One region of the Myxococcus sp. CA005 genome, then DNA from elsewhere that is predicted to be linked to it. Evidence: riboswitches for the same ligand, from Rfam matches in the RefSeq annotation. Region 1 holds a riboswitch; the other holds the start of a gene.

What was found. Region 1 has a riboswitch for guanidine ahead of FMQ63_RS22945 (multidrug efflux SMR transporter). Riboswitches for the same ligand answer to the same signal wherever they lie in the genome.
Region 2: linked by a shared signal. The riboswitch ahead of sugE (quaternary ammonium compound efflux SMR transporter SugE) and the one ahead of FMQ63_RS22945 (multidrug efflux SMR transporter) in region 1 are both predicted to bind guanidine.

What each region holds. Positions count from the first base shown of each region.
Region 1 covers NZ_SRLV01000054.1:3,618-15,477, forward strand. Annotated here, with positions in the region: tRNA gene FMQ63_RS22925 (tRNA-Arg) at 1-48, opposite strand, end outside; gene FMQ63_RS37535 (hypothetical protein) at 341-493, opposite strand; gene FMQ63_RS22930 (helix-turn-helix domain-containing protein) at 577-1,371, shown strand; gene FMQ63_RS22935 (VOC family protein) at 1,460-1,849, shown strand; gene FMQ63_RS22940 (NAD(P)/FAD-dependent oxidoreductase) at 1,991-3,403, opposite strand; gene FMQ63_RS22945 (multidrug efflux SMR transporter) at 3,547-3,876, opposite strand; guanidine-III (ykkC-III) riboswitch at 3,892-3,949, opposite strand; tRNA gene FMQ63_RS22950 (tRNA-Leu) at 4,568-4,641, opposite strand; tRNA gene FMQ63_RS22955 (tRNA-Gly) at 4,679-4,750, opposite strand; gene FMQ63_RS37540 (hypothetical protein) at 4,847-4,993, opposite strand; gene FMQ63_RS22960 (hypothetical protein) at 5,149-6,510, shown strand; gene mgtE (magnesium transporter) at 6,652-7,977, shown strand; gene FMQ63_RS22970 (hypothetical protein) at 8,022-8,936, shown strand; gene FMQ63_RS22975 (tetratricopeptide repeat protein) at 8,957-9,862, opposite strand; gene FMQ63_RS22980 (hypothetical protein) at 9,862-10,152, opposite strand; gene FMQ63_RS22985 (SDR family NAD(P)-dependent oxidoreductase) at 10,330-11,157, shown strand; gene FMQ63_RS22990 (hypothetical protein) at 11,367-11,753, opposite strand.
Region 2 covers NZ_SRLV01000004.1:146,415-158,274, reverse strand. Annotated here, with positions in the region: gene FMQ63_RS02940 (methyl-accepting chemotaxis protein) at 1-378, opposite strand, end outside; gene FMQ63_RS02935 (hypothetical protein) at 630-1,331, opposite strand; gene FMQ63_RS02930 (MBL fold metallo-hydrolase) at 1,506-2,705, opposite strand; gene sugE (quaternary ammonium compound efflux SMR transporter SugE) at 2,767-3,087, opposite strand; guanidine-III (ykkC-III) riboswitch at 3,105-3,175, opposite strand; gene FMQ63_RS02920 (hypothetical protein) at 3,376-3,993, shown strand; gene FMQ63_RS02915 (hypothetical protein) at 4,035-5,177, opposite strand; gene FMQ63_RS02910 (formylglycine-generating enzyme family protein) at 5,372-6,376, shown strand; gene FMQ63_RS02905 (GNAT family N-acetyltransferase) at 6,485-7,375, shown strand; gene FMQ63_RS02900 (YdeI family protein) at 7,427-7,987, opposite strand; gene FMQ63_RS02895 (VOC family protein) at 8,012-8,440, opposite strand; gene FMQ63_RS02890 (YafY family protein) at 8,519-9,238, shown strand; gene FMQ63_RS02885 (hypothetical protein) at 9,369-10,079, opposite strand; gene FMQ63_RS02880 (DUF4082 domain-containing protein) at 10,354-11,860, shown strand, end outside.

The DNA.
Region 1 (11,860 bases):
GGCCTCTCGGTCCGCAACCGAGTGCTCTATCCCCTGAGCTACAAGACCGGAACTGCGACTGCGAGAGCGCCCCAGCCACGAGGCGCGGTGTCAGAAGGAAGCGATGCCGTCGAACAGGTCTTCCGGCTCGGACTCGATGGGGAGGGGATTCATGGGCGTCACCTCGGGGATGAGCGCTCCGACAGGGAATCGAACCCTGTTCACACGGTAGACGGCCGTGCTGCGATTCCAATCGCATCCCGGAGCAGTGGGGTTGACCCGGAAAAGAAAGAGGCCGGGTCCCCTCGGGGAGCCCGGCCTCTTGCCTGCCATGCCCTGTCCTTCGACGGGGCACGGTGGGTCAAAACCCAGGCGGGAGATCTCGACGGGAGGTCGCCCCCCGCTTGGAATCACGAGCGGTGGCCCGGCCAGCGAGTGCGAGCGCATCGATGCCGATGACAGTATCGTTCAGGGTGTCGGGATTCATCGGGCTCGTCAGGTTCGCCGTCTTCATGGCCACCGCTCCTTTCATGGGAAATGGACGCAATGGCCGCACAGGGCCTGACAGGCTGTGCACGGGCTGAAGACAGGGACGCGATGGCGGAGGACGCACAGCAGCAGGGCTACACCCAGTGGGCACCGCCTATCGAGATGGCGGATGCGGTGGACGCGTTCTGGCAGTTCTGGGTGCCCCGAAAGCCCCACGACGTCCCCCTCCCCCGGCAGCACCGGGTCCTTCCGGATGGCTGCACCGACCTCATCTTCGGATTCCAACACGCCCCAGGCCCGGTGTGGCTGGCCGCACCCCGGCTGGCCGTCGTCGGCCCCATGAAGCGCTTCATCCTCGTCGACCTCGAGCCCGGCGGGGTGAGCCTGGGCGTCAGGCTCCGCCCTGGCTGGGCGCAGGCCCTGCTGGGTGTCAGTCCGCGTGAACTCTGCGGACTCAACGTCTCCGCCCAGGACTGCTCGCCCGCCCTCATGCAGTTTCAGCGGCGGATGGAAGACTGCGCCTCGCCCGCCCAGGCCATGGCCCTGCTCCAGCGCACCATCGCCCGACGCTGGGCTTCGTTCCGGAGCATGGCGAAGCCGCGCGCCGTCCAGGCCCTGGGACACCTCCAAGCCTCGTCGGGACAGGTGCGCATGGCCGCGCTCGCTCGCGAGCTGGGCGTGAGTGAGCGCACCCTGCACCGGGACATCCTGGACGAAGCCGGCGTACCGCCGAAGCTGCTCGCGCGCGTGCTGCGCCTCCAGCGGGCGGTGTCCCTGCTGCGCTCCCGTGAGGGCACGGACCTGTGTGACGTCGCGCTCGAATGCGGCTACGCGGACCAGGCGCATTTGTCACGAGACGTGCGGGAACTGGCCGGCGTGTCGCCCACCGCACTCGTGGGTTGAGCGCTGTCCGATTCCTTCAAGACAGGCCCGTGCCATCCGTGTGACGACGCACTCACACAGACGTCCCACTGACCAACAGGAGTCCGCCATGAAGCTCGGCTACATCATCCTCTACGTACCGGACGTGAGCGCCGCCATCGTCTTCTACGAGAAGGCCTTCGGACTGGCGCGCCGCTTCATCCACGAGAGCGGTGGCTACGCGGAGATGGAGACAGGCACCACCGCCCTCGCCTTCGTCGAGGAAGGCGCGGCGAAGGAGCATGGCTTCACCGTGCGCCATCTGCGGCCGAAGGAAGACGCCGCGGCCATCGAACTGGCGCTCGTCACTCCCGACGTGGCCACCGCGTACACACGCGCCGTGGAGGCGGGCGCCGAGGCCACGCAACCTCCCAAGCAGAAGCCCTGGGGACAGACGGTGGCCTACGTGAGAGACATCAACGGCGTCCTGGTGGAGCTCTGCTCGCCGATGGAGGGGTAGTGGCAGTCGGGACGACTGGATTCGAACCCGCGACCGGGTGGAGCGAAACCCCAGCAGGAGCGCGCCTGGAGTTGCCCCCATCAAATCGGACAGCTCGGGGTTGGGAATTAGCAGTACGGAATTCGCGGGGTGACATCATCTTCAGTCCGCGACGAGGGCGGCAGCGGCCGTAGTCGTCGTCCCGTCCGGCGGCCGTGCATCACTGGTGGGCGCCGTGGGGTCGCCCGCCGTCACCTTGCCCGCGTGCGGCGCGCGCTCAGACGCGACCTTCGGACTCAACCGCCACTCGCGCTCCGTGATGAGCCGCGCGCCGCGCGTGCTGAACAGGTAACTCCACACCCACGTGACGAACACGCCGAAGCGGTTCTTGAAGCCCACCAGGTACCAGACGTGGATGAAGAGCCACGCCACCCACGCGACGAAGCCCGTCAGCCTGGCGCGGCCCGTCTCCGCGATGGCCCGGTGCTTGCCGATGGTGGCCATCGCGCCCTTGTCCTTGTAGCGGAAGGGCGTGCGGGGGCGGCCGCGCAGGTCCGCGAGGACGTTGCGCGCCACGGCCCGGCCCATCTGCATGGCCGCAGGCGCGACACCGGGCACGAGCTTACCGTCCAGCTCCACGTGGGCCACGTCACCCGCGGCGAAGACCTCCGGGTGGCCGGGCAGCGTGAGATCCGCCGCCACCTGCACGCGCCCCGCGCGGTCCAGCGGCACGCCGAGCCCGCGCGTGAGGTACTCGGCCTGCACACCTGCAGCCCACACCACCGTGCGCGAGGCCAGGCGCTCGGAGCCGAGCATCACACCCTCGGCGTCCACCGCCGTCACGCGTGCCTCCGTGCGCACTTCCACGCCCAGGGCCGCAAGGTCGCGGTGCGCACGCACTCCCAGCTTCTCGCTGAAGGACGGCAGAATGCGTGGGCCCGCCTCCACGAGGAAGACGCGCGCGCGGGACGGTTTGATGCGACGGAAATCGCGCACCAGCACCGTGCGGCTGATGTCCGCGATGGCGCCCGCCAGTTCCACGCCCGTCGGGCCCGCGCCCACGACGACGAAGCTCAGGAGCGCGCGCTGGCGCTCGGCGTCGCGCTCGTTTTCCGCCTGCTCGAAGGCGCTGAGGATGCGGCGGCGCAACTCCGTCGCCTGCTCCAGCGTCTTGAGTCCCGGGGCGAAGTCCTCCCACTCCGACTTGCCGAAGTAGCTGTGCTGCGCGCCGCACGCGATGACGAGGTAGTCGTAGCGCAGCCGCACGTCGCCCTCACCGCCCACCCAGCGTTCCTTGAGGTTCACCCACGTGACGCGGCCCAAGTGCACCGACACATTGGGCTTGCGTGCGAACTGCGAGCGGATGGGCACCGCGATGTCCGCGGGGCTCAGTCCGCTAGTAGCCACCTGGTAGAGCAGCGGCTGGAAGAGGTGATGGTTGCGCTGGTCGAGGACCGTCACGTACAGCGCCGAGTGGCGCGCGAGCGCCTTGGCGGCCGTGAGTCCGGCGAAGCCCGCACCCAGCACGACGACGTGCTTCTGGCCGAGGGCGAGCGGAGGCGTGATGGGGTCCATGGGACATCTCCTTCACCTGGCCGTCGCACACGGCCGAGTAACCGTGGTGCGCCACCATGGCGTTGATGAGGCTCAGCCGATAGGCGCAGCGCGCGTCGTCGCCAGGGCTCGATACGTACTGCGCGCGCTCGGATAGACAGCCCCTAGTGCGCGTCCCCGCCGCTGGTGAACTTCAGGCCGATGACAGAGACGACCATGAGTCCGAGGAAGAAGAAGCGCCCCAGTGTGGCCGGCTCACGGAAGAGCACGATGCCAACAAGCGCGGCGCCCAAGGCCCCAATTCCAACCCAAACCGCGTACGCAGTTCCGGCCGGCAGCGTGCGCATCGCAATGGACAGCAGCGCCAAGCTGCTAATCAACGTGACGGCAACAAAGAGACTGGGCCAAGGCCGGGTGAAGCCCTGCGTATACTTGAGGCCCACAGCCCAGCACGTCTCCAGCAACCCAGCAACGAGAACAAGCAGCCACGACATGACGCACCCCTGGTCAGGGCGTCGTCTTACGTAACCGGGTACGGCGCATCTCGTCCGGGCAGGGCTGCAATCTGAACTGATTGCAGCTGGTGCGGCTGGCCTACTAGCCCGGCGAGGCCGTTTTGTCCACCGCAGTAGCTTGTGAGTCGACAGGCTGGATGCTGGGCAGTGGAGCTGCCCTCGTCAAATCGGACAGCTCAGGCTTGGGAATTGGCAATACGGACCGCGATGAGGGTGGCAGCGGTTGTAGTCGTCGAACCAGGCGGGCCATCTGGCGTTGGGTGACGGACGCGATCAAGGAGCACCGGCACCTGCGCGGGCCCTACGTGTTCTGCCTGGATGACGGCAAGCCGCTGACTGCCCACAGGATGGACAGGCCGCTTCAGCACTCGCTTCGACGAGCGGGCATCACTCGCGAGGTGGGAATCATCGGCTGGCTCGACTTGCGCCACACCGACGCAAGCCACCTCGCCATGCGAGGCGTTCCGAGGCGTTCCGCGGAAGGTCATTCAGGATCGATGGGCCACACGCCGCCATCGACATGACGGAAAAGCGGTACGCCCATCTCAGGCCGGATACGCGGAGGAACGCCGTCAGCGTCCTGGGGACCTGCCTGTTGCGCCCACATGCGACACAGGTGCAACACGGACGAAGGCCGTTGCCAACCATGCGTCCTTGGACTCGGAAAACTTGCCGCGGGCGGGATTCGAACCCGCACGATCTGCATTCTGAGTGCAGTGCCTCTACCAGTTGGGCTACCGCGGCGTTCTTCGATGACGGCAACCCGGGTGGGCTGCCGGAAAGCGGTCGACGGGATTCGAACCCGTGTTCACCTGGATGGCGACCAGGGGCCTGACCACTCGGCCACGACCGCATGTGCTGCCACGACCCGGAAAAGAAAGAGGCCGGGTTCCCTCGGGGAGCCCGACCTCTGGCCTGCCATGCCACGTCGATGGACGGGCGAAAGGCGTCAGAGTCCGGGCCATCTACCGCCAATGGGTAGACCAGGCAGCACGGGAGCGGGCAGCAGGGCGACGGGCGCGAGCACGCCGATGCCGATGACAGTGTCGTTCAAGGTGTCGGGATTCATCGGGCTCGTCAGGTTCGTCGTCTGCATGTCACCGCTCCTTTCTGTGAAAAATGACGCGCTGGAAGCGCGGGGCCTGACACGGCACCACGCCTGTCACCGGCCCGGCCAGCGGATGGGGTAAGAAGGCCCTGGAGCCTGCGCCGCCTCCCCCAGGCCGAGGTCACCCGGGCGGCGTCCCCTCGATGAAGACCGTTCCCTGCCTGCTCGCATGGTCCGCGATGTTGTTCCTGTCCGGGTGTGCGGACACCGGCGATGACTGCGACCTCGTCCCGCTGCCAGGAGGCCTGGGACAGCTCCCGCCCCTGCTGTCGCTGGAGCTCCCGGCGGAGCTCCATGTCCAGCCGAGCCTGAACTCCACCTGTGAGGGCCTCGATACTTCCCAGGTCCCCGACAGCATCACGGCGGAGGTGTTCGACCCGAACAACCACGCCGTGGCCTCGGAGGCGTCCCTCACCGGCAATGGACAGGCGGCCACCGTCCGCTTCACCCCGACGACCACCGGACGCCACCACGTCCGCGTCGCCTTCGCCCCGGTGGGCAGCCTCCAGCAGTTCGGCGCCTACGTGTCACGCGCGTGGACCGGAGGAGAGCCGACAGTGCTCCCGCTGCCCCGCTGCACGCAACTGGACCGCACCACGCATGGCACCTGGCTGTGTGACGGTGTGGCGGTGCACACGGCGAACGGAACCCAGACGCCACTCGGCGGCGTCTCCGGCATGCCCGACGTGGCCGTCGCGGGAGATGTCGTCTGGGTCGTGGGCGAGGACCGGGTGCGCCGCTTCGTCGACACGGGCTCGGAACTCGAACTCACCGGCTCGCTCCTGCTCAACCAGCGCGACACCATGAAGGTCATCCAGAACCGGCTCGCCACCGCGGATGAGCTGTGGGTGCTCGACTCGGAGCGCCTGCACCGCTTTGCCTTCACCTCAGAAGGTGTCGTCGTTGGTGCCACCCCCACTCCGTGGGGACGGGCCAACCAGTTGCCCTTCGGCGTCGACATGGTGCTGGGCCTGCTCGTGCGTCTGGGCCCCGACACGGTCAGCGTCATCCAGGTGACGCAGGAACCCGACAGCCGCGCGTGCACGTTCCGGTTGGGCCCGAGCGGGGCCTTCGTCGCCTCGGAGGCGCCGTGTCAGCGCCTGCCGGGCGTGCCAGCGGGCATCGAGGCTGGCGCGGTGTGGACCCGCGTGGACACCCTGCTCCCGCCGCAGCCAGGACAGACGCTGTACCGGTGGGCCGCGGTGGATGGCGCGCTGACCGAACGAGGCACCCTGGTCGTGGACGCGCCGCTCGAGTTGGTGAGCGCGCCCCTCCGCCCCGGCTTCGCCATCCCCTTCATCCAGTGGCGGCAGTCACGCATCGGCTCCGCAGTGCCCGTGCCGCCCGAGTCACAGGGCCCGCTGGGACTGGAGCTGCTGCCGGGCAACGCGGACCTGTCTCCCGGACTGCGAACCCTCTCTCCGCGCTTCTACTGGGAGGCCGGCGGCGGGCAGGGCCTCGGCGGCACGCGGGTGTACGAACGGCGTGCGTCTTCGTTGAAATAACGAGACGGTTGGGGCACACACGGAAGGAAAGCGCGAAATGTCGCCTGCCTGCCTCTCGCGATACCTGGCCTTCCGGGTGTAGAGAGGCCCGCGCGCCGCGGCACCACGCGCTCCACCCTACACGCCCGGAGGTGAGCCCCCATGATGGAAAGCCCCCAGAGCGCCGCGCTCTCCATGGAGGAACTGCACGAGGCGTGGCCCGTGCTCTCCGTCGATGAGCGGCTGGAGGGCTTCCGGTTGCTTCCCGCTTCGGTGGCGGACGACTTCTTCCTGGCGTTGTCGGCGCGTGAGCAGGCGGAGCTCATCCTCCACCTTCAGCCGGCCGAGCGACGGACCTGGGTCCGGCTGCTGCCCCCGGACGACCTGGCCGACCTGGTACAGGCGGTGGAGCCCGAGCAGGCGGAGTCCATCCTCTCGCAGCTCGACGACGCCAGCCGCCGCGAAGTCAACGTGCTCCTGGCCTACGCGGAGGACGACGCCGGCGGTCTGATGAATCCGCGCTTCGCTCGCGTGCGGCCGGACATGTCCATCGACGAGGCCATCAGCTACCTGCGCAAGCAGGCGCGGGAGCGGGTGGAGACCGTCTACTACGCCTATGTGCTCGACGCCGAACAGCACCTGCTGGGCGTGCTGTCCCTGCGTCAGCTCTTCCAGACGGCCAGCGACAAGCGCGTGGCGGACGTCATGCAGCGCGACGTCATCACCGTGTCGGAAGACACCGACCAGGAGGCCGTGAGCCGGCTGTTCACCGAGCACGGCTTCATGGCCCTGCCGGTGCTCGACGTCCAGCAGCGGATGAAGGGCATCGTCACGGTGGACGACATCGTCGACGTCGTCCAGGAAGAGGCCACCGAGGACATCCAGAAGGCCGGCGGTATGGAGGCCCTGGAGGCGCCCTATTTCGAGACCGGCTTCTTCGGCATGCTGAAGAAGCGCATCGGCTGGCTGCTGGTGCTCTTCCTAGGGCAGATGCTCACCGCCACCGCGATGAGCAGCTTCGAGGACGAAATCGCCACCGCCGTGGTGCTGAGCCTCTTCGTGCCGCTCATCATCTCCTCGGGCGGCAACTCCGGCAGTCAGGCCTCCACGCTCATCATCCGCTCGCTCGCGCTGGGCGAGATGCGACTGAGGGACTGGTGGCGCGTGGCTCGCCGAGAGCTGCTCTCCGGACTGGTGCTGGGCGTGGTGCTGGGTGTGGTGGGTCTGGCGCGCATCCTCATCTGGAACTCCATCTCCGGCGTCTACGGGGAGCACGCCTTGGTGCTGGGCATCACCGTCGCCCTGTCCGTGCTGGGCGTGGTGACGTTCGGCACCCTGGCCGGCTCCATGCTGCCCTTGGTGCTGCGAAAGTTCGGCTTCGACCCCGCGAGCGCCTCCGCTCCCTTCGTGGCCACACTGGTGGACGTTAGCGGCGTCCTCATCTACTTCACCGTCGCCAGCCTCCTGCTGCGCGGTACGCTGCTCTGAAGCGCCGGGGCCCGTGAGGCCGCGGCTTCGCGGGAGACACGGCCATGCTTCACCTGACCCCACGGCGCACCCTCGACCTGGAGGCGCCCGCCGCGCCAGGACGTCCGTCTCACGTCACCGCCTCGATCGGACTGGTCCGCTCGGGCGACTGGCTCTACACCGTCGCGGATGAGCCGCTGCACCTGGCCGCGTTCCCCCTGTCGAGGGCAAGTCCCGGTCATGGCGTGGTGCTCTTCGCGAACCACCAGCCCGAAGCGCCCGTCTCCCTCAAGTCGTCGCAGCCCGACCTGGAGGTGCCCTGCCTGCTGGCGCCCCAGGGCAGCTCGCCCCACGGTTCGCTGCTGATGCTGCCGTCGGGCATCTCCGCGGGCAGGCAGCGCGGCGCGCTGGTCGCCCTGGGCGCGGACGGCACCCTGGCGGGAGATGCCCGGGCCGTGGACGTCACGGCGCTGTACACCCAGATCAGCCGGGAGTTCGGACCGCTCCGCATCGCCGGGGCGGCGATGTCGGGCGGACTGATGCGGTTGCTCCAGCGCGGCAGCGGCGAGCCCGGCACCGACGCCCTCGTGGACCTGGACGCGGAGCGGGTACTGCGCGGACTGGAAGCCGGCGCGCTGGGCCCGGACGTAGTGCGCATGACGCGCCGATGGGAGCTGGGACAGGCCGGAGGCATGCGGCTGTCCTTCACGGCGGCGTCGCCGCTTCCTGGCGGGCGGATGGTCTTCACCGCGACCGCGGGGAGCACCGGCCCGACGGCAACCGTGAGCGGCTCCGTCGTGGGCGTGCTGGCGCCGGATGGCTCGCCGCAGTTCCTCGACGCGCTGGAGGGCCACGTGACAGTGACAGGCGTGGATGCCCGGGTGGAACAGGGGCGCGTGCGGCTGCTCCTGGCGGCCCTCTCCGAAGATGGGGCGGGCCCCGCGAACCTGCTGGAAGCGACGCTGGACGTCCCGGCGTAGGGCGGCGCGTCCGCCCCGCGTCAGTCGTGCTCGTGCGCGGCTTCCTCGGGGCGGCCACCGACGGCTTCCAGCGACGTACGCGCCGGGCGGACGCGGTCGAAGGCCACCTCGCGCTGCCCCACGCCCGCGGCCGTGGTGTTGGCGATGCGCCGACGCGCCCTCGCGATGTAGTCCTGCACCAGCGCGGGGTCAGGGTGTGTCTTCAGCGCATCCACCCACGTCTCGATGGCCTTCTCGTTCTCTCCGGCGTCGGCGCGCAGCTTGCCCATCTCGAAGAGGGCGTGCGGCGCCAGCTCGGAGTCCGGGAAGCGCGTGCGCAGGTCCGCGAAGGTGCGGGAGGCCTCCTGGCGGCGGCCCTCCATCATCGCGATGGCCTGGGCTTGGAGGTACAGGGCGTCATCCACGTAGGCGCTCGTGGGGAAGCGCTCCATGACTCGGCGGGTCTCCAGCTCGCACTGCTGATAGTCGCCCAACTCGAAGTAGAGCTTGGTGACCAGGTAGTGCAGCTCCGCGCCCTGCGGCGGATTGAGCTTGAGGGCCGCAGTGAGCTGGTCGATGGCGCCGCGCAGGTCGCGGTAATGCACGCGCAGCAGGTCCGCCAGGATGATGCGGGACTCGAGCGCCTCCGGCGACTCGGGGCACTGCTGGATGAGCTCGCGGTAGACGCCCACCGCCTCCTTCACCTTGCGCTGCTCCAGCCAGTAGACATCCGCGGCCCCCTTGAGGGCGCGCGCGCGGAGCACCAGCGCCTCCGGTGAGGAGTCGTGGCGAAGCGCGTCGAAGGCCTTGCGGTACTCGACGAGCGCCTCGTCGGGCCGCTTCTCGAAGGTGGCGTCACGGGCCCGCTGGAGATGGTCCACGGGCTTGTCCCGGCACGCCGTGGCGGCCAGGGACAGCACGGCGAGCGCGAGCCGCAAGGACTTCATCAGTCGCAGGCCTCCGGCGTCACGGTGACGCACTTCGTGTCCTGACAGCGGACGCAGACTTCCACTGGCGAGACGTCGGTGACGCAGACGTTGACCCGCGAGGTGCGCGGGCAGTCCTCGGACGTGACGCAGCGGTAGGGCTCCCCGCCATCACGCGTGATGGCGCTGGCCGTCGAGCCACAGACTTCCAAGTCGTTGCATCCGAAGAGGCCCACCGCGATGGCGGCGAACGCTCCGCACAAGGCGCGTCTCACGGCGGCGGTTGTACCCGGATTCGCCCGCGTCGTCACTGACGCCCCGCTCGCTCGCCTGGCGCCAGGAGCCGCGTTCGCGATTTTGGGACAGGGATGTCGGGTGTGTCATGGAGCACCCGGTGTCAGGGCCGTTCTGGGCGCTCGCGTCAAGGCACCGCCGGGGAGATGGCGGCGAAGGCCGCGACAAGGACATGCTGAGCGCCAACGACACGCATGAGCCTTCCATCCCATCCAAGAGCCGTCATCACGGGTGCAGGCAGCGGCCTGGGCCGCGCGCTCTGCGAGGAGCTCGCACGCAGACGGGCCCGCGTGCTCGTCACCGACATCAACGCCGCCTCCGCCGAGGAGACAGCGCTGCGCGTCACCCGCGCGGGAGGCGAAGCGCACGTCCATGTCTGTGATGTCACCGAGCCGGCCCAGGTCGAAGCCATGGCCGACGCCGCGGAGCAGGCCCTGGGCGGCGTGGACCTGCTGGTCAACAACGCGGGCGTCGTCAGCGCGGGCCCAGTGGGCGAGCTGTCACTCTCCGAATGGAAGCGCGTGCTGGACATCAACCTGTGGGGCGTCATCCACGGCTGCCATGTCTTCGTCCCCCGGATGCGCAGGCAGGGGTCCGGCCACATCCTCAACATCGCCTCGGCGGCGGGACTCGTGTACGTGCCCGACCTGGCGGCCTACAACGTGTCCAAGGCGGGCGTGATCGCGCTCTCCGAAACACTCCACGCCGAACTGAAGGCCACCGGCATCGGCGTCACCGTGGCGTGCCCCAGCTTCTTCCGCACCCGAATCGCCAGCACGGGCCACTACACCAAGGACACGCTTCGAACCCTCGCCGGCTTGATGCTGGATGAAGCCCGCCTGGGCCCGGAGGTCGTCGCGCGCAGGCTCCTGAAGGCCGTGGACGCGCGAAGCCTCTACACCGTCCCCATGGCGGATGCGCGCTGGGGCTGGCGCCTGCGCCGCATGGCCCCCAGCCTCTTCCTCCGCGCCGTCGCCGCGATGAACCCCTCCGCTCGCGCGTGGCTTCTGCGACGACGCTGAGCCCCTTCAAGGCGCTGGCCGACAGAGGCCGCGCTCGATGAGGCTCGACGGCAGCATCCCATCCTCGCCCGGCTTGAAGATGGGCTGCATTTTCGCCACGCCCTTTCGTCGCTGTTCGTCCTGTCGCTGCGCCTGCGCGGTGCCGCGAGGTGGAGATGTCCCGCCGCCAGTCGCAGCGCTTCCGCGAAAGGCTCAGCGTCTGAGCGCCGTCAGTTGTTGCCGCGCGGCGCCTTGCCGGAGGTGAGCACCGCCTTGTCCACCGAGGCGACACCACTGCCGCGCCGCTTGAGCTGACGCGCGCGGTCCTCCTGCTTCTTGTAGTGCTTCATCATCGCGATCATGTGTGGGTCGGACGTCTCGCAGTGCAGCTGCGTCACTTGCTGGTGGCGGCGACCAAGCTCCTGCCACGTCTGGAGCATGGCCTGGTTGCCCAGGAGCCGCTCCTCGACGGAGTCGAGCACCGCGTCCATCGCCTCGCCTTCGGCCTCCAGCGCCGCGAGACGCTCCTGAGCCTCCTGAGAGGGCGACATGCACCCCGTGCCCAGGGAGAGTCCCATCACCATGGAAAGCCCGAGCCACCTCCGCCGAATCCCCACGTCGCCTCCCGCAGTGTCTCGCGCCGCCCACCGGCCGCTTACGCGAAACGCAAGCTAGGGAGGCACCCCCGGGGCGACAACCCGCCCAAGCAGCAGAGGCAGTCGTT
Region 2 (11,860 bases), on a different contig from region 1:
CAGCTCCGTGTCCCCATCCCGCAGGACGAGCCCTCCCTCGGAGGACCTCAACTGCTCGCGGGCATCCCGTAGCATCTGGGCCTTCTCACCGGCCACGCCCACCAACGTCCCCCCCGCGTCGAACGCGGCGACGTAGGCCGCCCCACCATGCCGAGCCACGGCCTCCAGCGTCTGCTGGACCTCGTCGTGCGCGCTCCGCTTCATGCCGTCCGCCACCGCGGCGGCGAGCACCGCAGGCAGCGCGCCGCTCAGCTCCCGCCCCTGCGCCTCGAAGGCCTCCTGGAGGCGAGGCACGGTGTAGCCCTGAGAGAGAAGGACGAACAGGAGCGCCACGATGATGGGCGCCAGGGTGATTTTATGGGTGAGTGAGAGTCGCATCCGGCCGTGCCCGATCCGGGCTCAAAACGGGAAATGATGCTCCATCTGACAATCCAGACGCGTCGCATTGTGGGCGCCAGCGTGCGGGGGTGCAATCCCTCGGGAACCCCTTACTCCGCGGACACGGGCGACTGCTTTCCCAGCGCAAATTCACGCCGGGCATGGACTTCACCTGCCGCAACTGGCCACGCGCGAAGACGTGCTGCACTTCGACATCACCGACGACGCCGACTGACGCAGCCCCGCGGTCGTTAGAACGTGGCCCCGAACCGCAAGAGGTCCAGGTTCAGGTCCACGATGAACTTGTCTTTCCAGCCACGTGCCTGCTCCCGAGCAAAGAGCCATCCCGGGTCGACCCGCCCGCGCTGCTGGTTCCAGCTATAGCCCACGCCAACGCCTATCACCGGAGCCAGGAAAGAACGCGAGCGGCGGGACGTCTTCCGGTACCCCACGTCGAACCCGAGGGAGACCTGTCCGCCCGTCTCCATCCTCGTGCCCTCCGCCGTCACTGGGATTTCCGTCCCACGCACGGTCTGATGCGTCACCATGCCACTCAGCTTGGGCTGGATGAAGAAGCCATCGCCCCGCTCGCCCGGCCAGGGCGTCCACGCCAGGCCCACCGTGGCCCGAAGGGCTTGCAGGGTGCCGCAACGGGGCATGGCGTCTCCGTGGATGTTGGTGCACCTCTTGCGCGCCAGCATGGGTCGGAGTTCGAAAACGCCATCCGTTGTATCCGTCAAAGGCACGTTCATGCCCACTGGCAGCGCGACATTGAGGCCCACGCCCAGGATTGGCCCCACCAGAAGCAGGCTCCAATCGATGACGGAGGCCGTCCAGATGGCCAGCCCGGCACGCTCCGCGCGAGGTGCCTGCGGCACCGACGCGGCCTCCACGCCTTGAGCCTTCCCGGTGCCTGCGAACAGGAGCATCGCCACGAGTACTGTTCGAATCATACCCGGCCGCACTGCACGTCCCATACCCAACGACAGACATCTCAATGCATCGTCGGGAGACCTTGCATACCGGCCGAAGCACGACAAAGCAGTCATACGCGGCCACCGATTGTTCAGGACGTGATTGTCAGGGTACCGACTGACTCCGGGTGACGTCGGGGCCTCGGCGATACATCAAGGCGCGTCGCCAACGACAGCAGCGGCCTGCACCGTGCTCCACCACGCCGTGTCCGCGCGCTCCCGCGTCGGTTCCACGGGGCGGCCCAAGACGGGCGTGAGCAGACTCACGCCCCGCTCGCGCGCCCCGGCCGCCAGCTCGTTCGCGGGCGCATCCCAGGCGTGCAGCGCCAGGCTGAACGTCCCCCAGTGGATGGGCAGCAAGGTGCGCCCCCGCACCATCTCATGCGCCTTCAGCGCCTGCTGCGGCCCCAGGTGGATGCTTCCCCAAGATGGATGGAAGGCGCCCACCTCGAACATGGTGACGTCGAACGGACCGAAGCGGCGCCCTACCTCCGCGAACTCCTCCGTCAGCCCCGTGTCCCCGCTGAAGAAGACCCGATGCTGCGAGCCCAGCAGCGTCCACGACGTCCAGGACGTGCTGTTGCGGTCCGTCAGGCCCCGGCCGGAGAAGTGCTGCGCGGGCGTGGCCACCATGCGCAGGCGGCCCTCCCCCTCCCCCAGTGACACCTCCTGCCACCAGTCCAGCTCCACCACGCGCTCCGCCGGAACGCCCCACTTCTCCAGGTGCGCTCCCACGCCCAGCGGCGCGTAGAACGTCACCTGACGCGGCACCAGCGCCCGAATGGTGGGCATGTCCAGGTGGTCGTAGTGGTCATGCGACAGCAGCACCGCGTCCACGTCCGGCAGCGCCTCCAGCGGAAGCGGAGGCGGATGGAACCGCTTGGGCCCAGCAATGGTGGACGGCGACGCGCGCTCGCCCCAGATGGGGTCTGTGAGAATGCGGAAGCCGTCAATCTCCACCAGCAGCGAGGAGTGGCCCAGCCACGTCACGCGCAGGCCGCTCTCCGGCGGCTTCGCCAGCGCCGCGGCCACGTCCCGTTCCATGGGCAGCGCGGACGGCGGCGTACGCTGCTGGGTGCCGAAGAGCATCTCCTTCAACGTGCCCCAGTCCGGCCCATTCTGCGGCAGCCTGGCACCGGCGGTGTTGATGAAGATGCCGGCCTGGTAGCGCGACGATGCCTTCATCCGCTCCAGGCGCGCCCCATCTGCCCGCGCCCCGAAAGACTGGAGGCCGTCCGTCGTCGTCCACGTGAGGAGGGCACCCACGCCCGCGCCCAGCCCCATCACGCCCAGGGCATACCGCCACAGGCCCCGCCGCTTCGGACGACCTCCACCCAGGAACGCATCGCGCATGACTCCCACGTGTAGCGCTGCCTACAAGGCAGCGCCTGGGAAATCAGCACCGAAGGGCCACCTACCGGCCGCTGGTGACCTTCAAGCCCACGATGGAGGTGAGGAGCAGCACCAGGAAGAACACGCGCGCGGGCGTGGCCGGCTCATTGAAGAGCACGATGCCCATGATGGCCGCGCCCACGGCGCCAATGCCGACCCAAACACCATAGGCCGTGCCAATGGGCAGGTTCTTCGTGGCGATCCCCAGAAGCACCATGCTGGCGACGATGGCGCCGCCCGTGAGGACGCTTGGTACCAGCCGGGTGAAGCCCTCGGTGTACTTGAGACCGATGGCCCAACCGACCTCGAGCAACCCCGCGATGACGAGTAGAATCCAGGACATGACGTACGACTCCCGTTGTCGCGTCGTCTTGTCCTGACCGGGTACGGCGCGCCTCGTCCGGGCCAGACACCCTCACGATGAGGCCGCTGGCGCCCCCCTCTATAAAGCCACGCGATTCCCGTTTCAACCCGGCCGGACAATGCCACCGCACCAGGTGGGGTGTCCGGCGGTGGGACACAGGCACGCTTGGGAGGGCTCGCGGAGATGCCTTGCCGGCTTGCCTTGAACCGGCCTGTCCGCGGCCCCAGCTTCCTGGCGGAACAACCCCGTCTGTTGGAGGCGCTCGAAATGAAACGAATCCAGGCACTGGCCATCGCGGGCGCGTTGTGCGGAGGCACGGCGCTGGCCAAGGACAAGCCCGACATGCGCGGGCTCACCGTCACCGTGGGCGGTGGCGTGGAGGGCTACAGCGGTGGGCTGGCCCCCCGAATCGATCCGGGCGCGGCGTACGGCGCCACGGCCACGCTCAAACCGTCCACCGTGCTGGGCATCGAGCTGGGCTACACCGGCGCCATCAACAAGCTCGACCGGCGCGGCCTGGAGGACCTGGCTCGAAACCCGGACATCGTCCGCAACGGAGGCCAGGCCGTGGCCACCATCGGCCTGACGGCGACCCCCGTGCAGCCGTACCTCCTCGGCGGCCTCGGCATGAACTGGTACAACGTCCGCCGCGGCGCGGAAGCGCTGGGCTACCGCGACGACACCGCTGGCGCCGTACCGCTGGGCGCGGGGCTGCGCTTCTACACCGGCTCCTTCACCGCGGACGTGCGGGCCAACTACAACCTCCTCTTCAACCAGGAGCTCGTCCCCACGCTGCCGCCCGCAGAGAACCAACCCGTGAAAGACGTCACGTTCGCGGGAGGCTCCAGCTACAACGCCACGCTGAACGTCGGCGCCACGTTCTGAGCGCATCGGCATGACCGGGCCCGGAGCCCTCCGGGCCCGCGTCACCTCAAGCCCTCGTGGATGAACTTGAGGACGGAGATGAACTGCCGGTCCATCACCAGCAACATGACCAGTGGCGCCAGCGCCGCCCCCACCACGGCCAGCAGGGCCATCTTGTCCCAGGGCAACAGGCGCATCCTCCGCTCCAGCGTGAAGGCCGTGCCGATGTCCGCCAGCGAGGACATCTCCGGCGCGCCCAGCAGCTCCGGCTCCGGTCCGCCCCGGAACCACTTGTGTTCGAACTGCCGCGAGTGCTTGGCCGCGACCTTCGAGAAGTCCTCGTCACCGATCCGCTTCGCCCGCACGAGCTGGGGCACGAAGAAGCTCATCGGCGCGAACACCAGCACCACCGCGCCGGCCGCGATGACCACCAGCGGAATCACGTAGGCCGCGGGGTTGGCCGACAGGTCCTTGGGCTCCACCCGGGACGTGTATGCCGCCACCACCACGGCCAGGGAGAACACCACGGGCGAAAAACAGGCCTGGCAGACAGGCAGGAACCCGAGCCCGCCCATCATGTCCGGATGTGTCGGAACCAGGGTCAACGGCAGACGTGACACACGCAGCAGGAAGGCGCTCCACACGACGCCACGCCATAGCCACCGGAGCGCCAGGAAACGGAACAGGGGTTGGCTCACGGCGAGGTTCCACCACCCCGCCATGGAGAACCCATCGCCGCTGAGGGTCCACGACCGGGTGGCGTCGGCCGGGGTGATGAACGTGAGGGCATACGCCAGGATGAGCAGCAGCGCCTCCACGATATAGCTGTCCCGCCAGTGCATGGCGCGCCGGGCATCCGCTTCGAACGTCCGGAGGCCGTCCGTCGCCACCAGGTTCGAATTGAGGAACTGGCGGACCGCGAAAGCCAGGCGGCCGTCGATGTAGGGCTCCGCGGCGAGGAGCACGGGCAGCGCCACCAGCAACTGCGCATGGACCTGGAGTTCCATGAACAGGGAGCCCACGGTCGGCCCACCCGAAGGCAGCGTGAAGATCAGCAAGGGCAGCCAGCCGATCGCCGAGAAGGCCAGCGCCCGCAACACGGGGTCATAACGCTTGCGCGGACCCCGCCGGAGCCGGCGCTCGGTCTCGAAGAGCAGCCCGCCCTTCACCAGGGAGAATTCGGCAATCGTCGAGTGCGGGTCCATGAGGGCGCCGTCTCCACGGTGGGGCTGCGTCCAGGAACCCACAAGCGCCCCCCGGCCGGGCGACGACCGGCAGGAGCAGGCGCGGACACGAGGCCTACCCCTGAGGGCCGGATTGTTCCGTGCCGCGTGGCCCCCCACGTTTGCTACCGGGGCACGGCGCGCCCCTCCGTTCTCGCAGGGAAGGAGGCACGCACATGAGCATCGACGTCATCGACGAAGTCCCGGCCCAGGGCGGCCGGCCCCTCGAGGACGGCGCGGGGCAGGAAGCCCGCTCGCTGCCGGGCATGGTCTACATCCCCGGTGGGACGTTCTGGATGGGCTCGGACCATCACTATCCGGAGGAGCGGCCGACGCACCAGGTGACGGTGACGGACTTCTGGATGGACAGCCAACTGGTGACGAACGCGGACTTCGCGCGCTTCGTGGAGGCCACCGGCTACGTCACCGTGGCCGAGCGCCCCTTGAACCCCGACGACTTTCCCGGCGCGAATCCAGCGCTGCTCGTCCCGGGCTCGCTCGTCTTCAAGAAGACGCTCGCTCGCGTGGACCTGCGCGACCTGACGCAGTGGTGGTTCTATACGGCGGGCGCCTGCTGGAAGTACCCCGAAGGCGCGGGCAGCACCTGGCAGGGGCGCGAACAATACCCGGTGGTTCACGTCTGCTTCGAGGACGCGCTCGCCTATGCGCTCTGGGCGGGCAAGACGCTGCCCACCGAGGCGGAATGGGAGTACGCCGCGCGCGGAGGCCTGGACCGGAAGGTCTACGTCTGGGGCGACGAGTTCGCGCCGGGTGGCAAGCTGATGGCCAACACCTGGCAGGGGGAGTTCCCCTGGCAGAACCTGAACACGGATGGCTTCGAGGGCACGTCCCCGGTGGGCAACTTCCCACCGAACGCCTACGGCCTCTTCGACATGGCCGGCAACGTGTGGGAGTGGACCTCGGACTGGTACCAGGAGCGGCACGAGGGGAATGGCGGAAAGCCCTGCTGCATCCCCGTCAATCCACGGGGACCGGCCACGTCGGATCGCAGCCTGGACCCGTGCCTGCCGAAGGTGAAGATTCCCCGGCGCGTCCTCAAGGGCGGCAGCCACCTGTGCGCGCCGAACTACTGCCTGCGCTACCGCCCGGCGGCGCGCTCACCGCAGGCCGTGGACAGCGGCACGTCGCACATCGGGTTCCGCTGCGTCGTCCGCCCCTGAGCCGCAAGCTGGCATTTCCAGAGAAGGTCTTGCGACGTTGTCGCGGCGCTTCCACTCGCCGCGACTCCATCCCTATCGTGTCACCCGCCTCCAACGACACAGGGACCCATGAAGCAGAAAATCACAGGCTTCCACCTCGACCGGGAAGACCACTGGGTGGCTGACCTCAAGTGTGGCCACCGGCAGCACATGCGCCATGACCCGCCCTGGATGGTGCGCCCCTGGGTCCTCTCCGAGGACGGGAGGCGCAGCCGCCTCGGTGTTGAGCTCGATTGCAAGCGTTGTGACGAAGCAGGGCACGCGGTCGCCGAGGCGGTTCGCGAAGCGCTGCGGACGGTGGCCCTGCGGGCCTATGACGACGGCGGCCTGAGCGGGCTCTGCGCCGAGGGCCGATGGGAGCTTGCCCTGGACGCGCTCGGTGCGGCCGACCTGCGCCCTGTCATCCGGCGCGCGCTCGCCCCTGAGCGCGGGGAGGGAGCCCTCGTGAGTGCCCGGATGATTCTCCGTCCCCTCCTCCCTGACGACGCCCGCGCCATTCAGCGCCTGGCGGGTGACCGCGAGGTGGCGGCGAACGCGGCGGGAATCCCACATCCGTTCGAGGACGGCATGGCGGAAGCCTGGATTGCCTCGCTGGATGCACGTTCGCATGTCTTCGCGCTCGGCCATTCCGAGTCTGGCGAGTTCATGGGCCTGGCCGGGCTGGTGGAGGCCGACGAGGAGCGCCCTCGCACGGCCGAGCTCTCATACTGGCTCGGCCGCGCGTACTGGGGACAGGGCTTTGGGACGGAGGCAGCCCAGACCCTGGTCCGCTACGGCTTCGAAACGCTCGGGCTGGAATCCCTCCATGCCAGTTGTTTCTCCCGCAACCCCGGCTCCCGGCGTGTGCTGGAGAAGGCCGGCTTTCGCCACGCGGGCCACCAGGCGCGCGCGCTCCGCCATCTGGGGCAGGACGAGGACCTCGAGCGCTTCATCCAGGAGCGGAGCCGCTCGCGCCCGTGAGCGGATTGCCCCTGGTGGGCAGCATGTGCCCCCAGGGTGCCCCACCCGCGCTCAATCCGCCGCCGCGTCCAGCTCCGCGACGACACGGCGGACCTGACTCGCGCGCCCTTTCTCGGTACGCGCTGTCATCACCTTGAGGATGAGCCCGTACCGCCGCGTCTTGCCAAGCGCCTCGAACGCCCGCGCGGCACGCGGGCTCGCAGACAGCGCCACCGTCAGGTCCTCCGGCACCGTGGCGTTCTTCTGGGACGCGTAGGCCGCGGCCCAGCGTCCATCGGCCTTGGCGGCCTCGACCTCGGCGAGCCCCGAGGGCCGCATCCTGCCCGCGCGTAGCAGCGCCTCGACCTTCCTCACATTCACACAGGACCAGCGGCTGCGCGGCCGGCGCGGGACGTACTTCTGCAGATAGAAGCGCGCATCGAGCGACCTCCGTTGCCCCGAAATCCATCCAAAGCAGAGCCCCACGTCGACCGCCTCGTCATCGGTGAGCGACGGGATGTCCGTCCCCTTCTTCGCGAGCTTCAACCAGACGCCAGAAGGAGCATCGGCATGCGCATGGAGCCAGGCCTCGAACTCCGCCGCACCCCGGAACGCAATCACCGGCGCATCCATGCCGCGCCCCCACGCCCCTCCTGCCTAACGCTGGCCACGGGCACCTCCCAGGACGTCCAGGTAGTGACGGTTGAACATGACGCCCAGCACGTTCCCGAATGGGTCGATGACCGACGCCGTGACGAAGCCGGGGCCACGCTCGGTGACGCCCTCGAGGAGCTGGGCCCCCAGTGAGAGCAACTGATCGAGCGTGGCGGCGATGTCGTCGACATGCCAGTAGGCGACCGTACCGCCCCGAGCCGTGGCGAGCCCCGGCGGAGCAAATCGCCGGTCGATGATACCCAGCTCATGCTGGTAGTCGCCGATGCGGAACTCGACATACCCGAGACCACGTCCGGCGGCCTCGCTGCTGAAGTAAGGCTCCACGCCGAGCTGCTCCGCGTACCAGCGCGTCGCCGCCCGAAGGTCATCCGCCCAGAGGTTGAAGGTGCACAATCCGCGCAAGGTGTTCATGGGGCTCTCTCGTGTCCTGGCCGCGCCCGTTCGCGACCCCATGACCATGGCCCCAGAACATGACAGAATGAGTCACGTTTGAAGCGTGAGCCCGTCACCGACCGCCTGGACCGTGTCCTGGGCCTCCTCGCCTCCCGGCCGTCCTGGACAGCCCCGGAGCTGGCGGAGGAGCTCCGCGTCTGCGTGCGTACCGTTCGACGGGATTTGTCCCGGCTTTCCGCCCGCGGCGTCCCCATCGAGTCGGACGCAGGCCGAGGCGGCGGCATTCGGGTACCGCCCCGAACGGGGCTCGGGCGCGTGCAGCTCAGCGCCCAGGAGCTGCTTGACCTCCTGCTCGCCCTGGCGCTCGCCGAGCGACTCGAGTCTCCGCTCCTGCTCTCGACACTCAAGAGCCTGCGTCAAAAGCTCGCCGCCTCGTTCCCACCGGAGGAGCGCGCACGCGTCGGCAAGCTGCGCCGTCGCATCCTCGTCGGCCCCACTTCACGGAACGTCACCGCGACCTGGAAGCCTCCCCGAGCGGCGGTGCTACGTCCCCTCCAGGAGTCCTTCTTCGAGCAGCACGCCCTGGAGCTGACGTACCGCTCGAACGACGTGCGCACGGTGCGCATCGTGGAGCCGCACTACCTGCTGCTGAGCTGGCCCGCGTGGTACCTGCTCGTCTGGGACCACCTGCGCGGAGCGGTGCGCATGCTCCGCGTCGACCGCATCGAATCCGCGAGCGTCCAGGCGGCGACGTTCCAGGTGCGGGACTCGAAGTCGATGCTCGCCACCCTCGGCGACATCTTCGCGGCGCTCTGATGCCCCCTGTGTCAGGAAGGTTGCCGCCTCGGCTGACCGGCCGGGCCGTGTTGTCGCCTCCCGAGACGGAGAGGCCGAGCTTGGGCCGCGATCAGCTCGCCGACAACGCGTTGCGGAGCTTCGGCACGACTCATTGAGGCTTGAGTCGCGTCTCGGCATCGACGCGCCTCGCGCTGAGCGCCGCCAGTGCTCCGGGCTGAAACGGGTCCTTCCCGCTCGTCATCAACTCCCACACCGCACCCTCGTCAATTCCACCGTCCTCGTCCAGCGCCTCGGCGACGAAGAAATCTGCGGTCACGTCATCGTCGGTGAAGTGTCGAGGCAGGCCCCAGCCCTTGCTTGCGAACACCACCGCATCGAGATGCTGAGCGTTCACTCCGGTGTTGCCGTCGAGCATCAATACGCGCGCCTTCAGACGGATGGTGTGGAGTTCGGCCGCCTCGTCGCCGTGATCTCCGAAGCAGCCGCCCGCAAGCTCGACCGACTTCGTCACGTAGCAGCACGCGCTTCCGCTGAAGCGCAGGTTCTTCGAATGCACGCTGCCGAGCACCACGAACAAACTGATGTCGTAAGGCTGGGTCGACAGGTCGATGTCACTCGCTACCTCGAGATCTCCATCGACAACGAGAATCCACGGAGACGCAGGGGCGAGCGTGTCGGCACGCACGAGCCCAGTCGCCAGATGGATCTCGACAGCGGGCTGATTCTGCTGCTGGGCGCGATCCTGAATCCGCTCGAAGTGCTCGACGAACCAGCCGAAGGTCTCCGCTTCGTTCGCGGCCTCGAAGCGGACCTTGATTTCGTCGAGCTGGACAACCCTCGTTGCTAAAAAATGGAACATCCCCCTTCATACCAGCCGCAGCGCATCTGCGCTTCCCCAACCTGGTCGCTGCAATATGGATGCGTCAATGCAACGCCATGCAGTGCATCAAGGCCCCCATCACGACCGAGGACAACAGACACCGGAACAGTCTGACCGCCAGGAAGCCAAAAATCGCGGCATGCGGCAATGACTCGCGGACCTACGTCTCGCGTCATTGTCCACGTCAGGGACAGACAGCAAGATGCCGCCGCTGCTCTGTCTCGTCGTGCCATCCCCCCAAGGAAAAGTCCGAATGACACCTTCGAAGCCACGGCCCAACTGGGTCGCGAGGCCGCCACGCGCCCACGCGCTGGCGCTGCTCGCGGCCGTCTTGCTCGCGCTGCCCACCGCCGCGCGCGCCCAGCCGACGTACACGCTGTTCGCCCCCACCTCCACCCCGGCCGTCCCCTCTGTCACCAATGACTTCGCCCCGGTGGAGTTGGGCGTGAAGTTCCAGTCCGACATCGAGGGAGACATCCTCGGCATCCGCTTCTACAAGGGCCCCGCCAACACCGGCACCCACGTGGGAAGTCTCTGGAGTGCCGCTGGCGCGCGCCTCGCCTTCGCCACCTTCACGTCCGAGACGGCCACCGGCTGGCAGGAGGTGATGTTCTCCACGCCCGTGCGCATCAGTGCCAACACCACGTACGTCGCCTCGTACCACGCGCCTGGCGGCGCCTACGGCTTCACCAGCGCGGGACTGGCCTCGGCCGTGGACGCCCCTCCCCTCCATGCGCTCGCGGGCGCCACCAGCGGCGGCAACGGCGTCTTCACCTACGGCGCCGCGGGCTCCTTCCCCAGCACCAGCTTCGGCGACTCCAACTACTGGGTGGACGTCGTCTTCCGCCCGGCGGAGCCCGTCACCCTGTGGCCTGTCACCGCCATGCCCGCAGTCGCCTCCGTCACCAATGACTCCGACCCCGTGGAGCTGGGCGTGAAGTTCAAGACGAACGTGAGCGGCAACGTTCTGGGCGTGCGCTTCTACAAGGGCGCCGCCAACACCGGCACCCACGTGGGAAGTCTCTGGAGCGCCAACGGGCAGCGCCTGGCCTTCGCCACCTTCACCTCCGAGACGGCCACCGGCTGGCAGGAGGTGACGTTCTCCACCCCTGTCGCCATCGCCGCCAACACCACCTACGTCGCCTCGTACCACGCCCCCGTCGGCTCGTACGCCTTCGACAACGGTGGCCTCGCCAGCGGCCAGGACACCCCGCCCCTCTTCGCGCTGCCCGGCAGCACCAGCGGCGGCAACGGCGTCTTCACCTACGGCGCCGCGGGCTCCTTCCCCATCAACAGCTTCGGCAACTCCAATTACTGGGTGGACGTCGTCTTCCAGGCCACCGGCGCACCGCCCCCGACACAGCCCCCGGACAACACCTTCCGCATCTTCGCCCCCACCGCTACGCCCGGCACCGCCACCGCTTCTGACACCGCCGCCATCGAAGTGGGCGTGAAGTTCCGCTCGGATGTGGACGGACAGGTGACGGGCGTGCGCTTCTACAAGGGCAGCGGCAACAACGGCACCCACGTGGGCAATCTGTGGAGCGCCACGGGCCAGCCGCTCGCCTCCGCCACCTTCACCAACGAAACGGCCGTCGGCTGGCAGGAGGTGACGTTCTCCTCTCCCGTCGCCATCACCGCCGGCACCACCTACGTGGCGTCGTACTTCGCGCCGCTCGGCGGCTACTCGTTCGACAGCAACGGCCTGGCCACCGGAGTGGATGCCCCTCCGCTGCACGCCCTGCCTGGCGCCACCACAT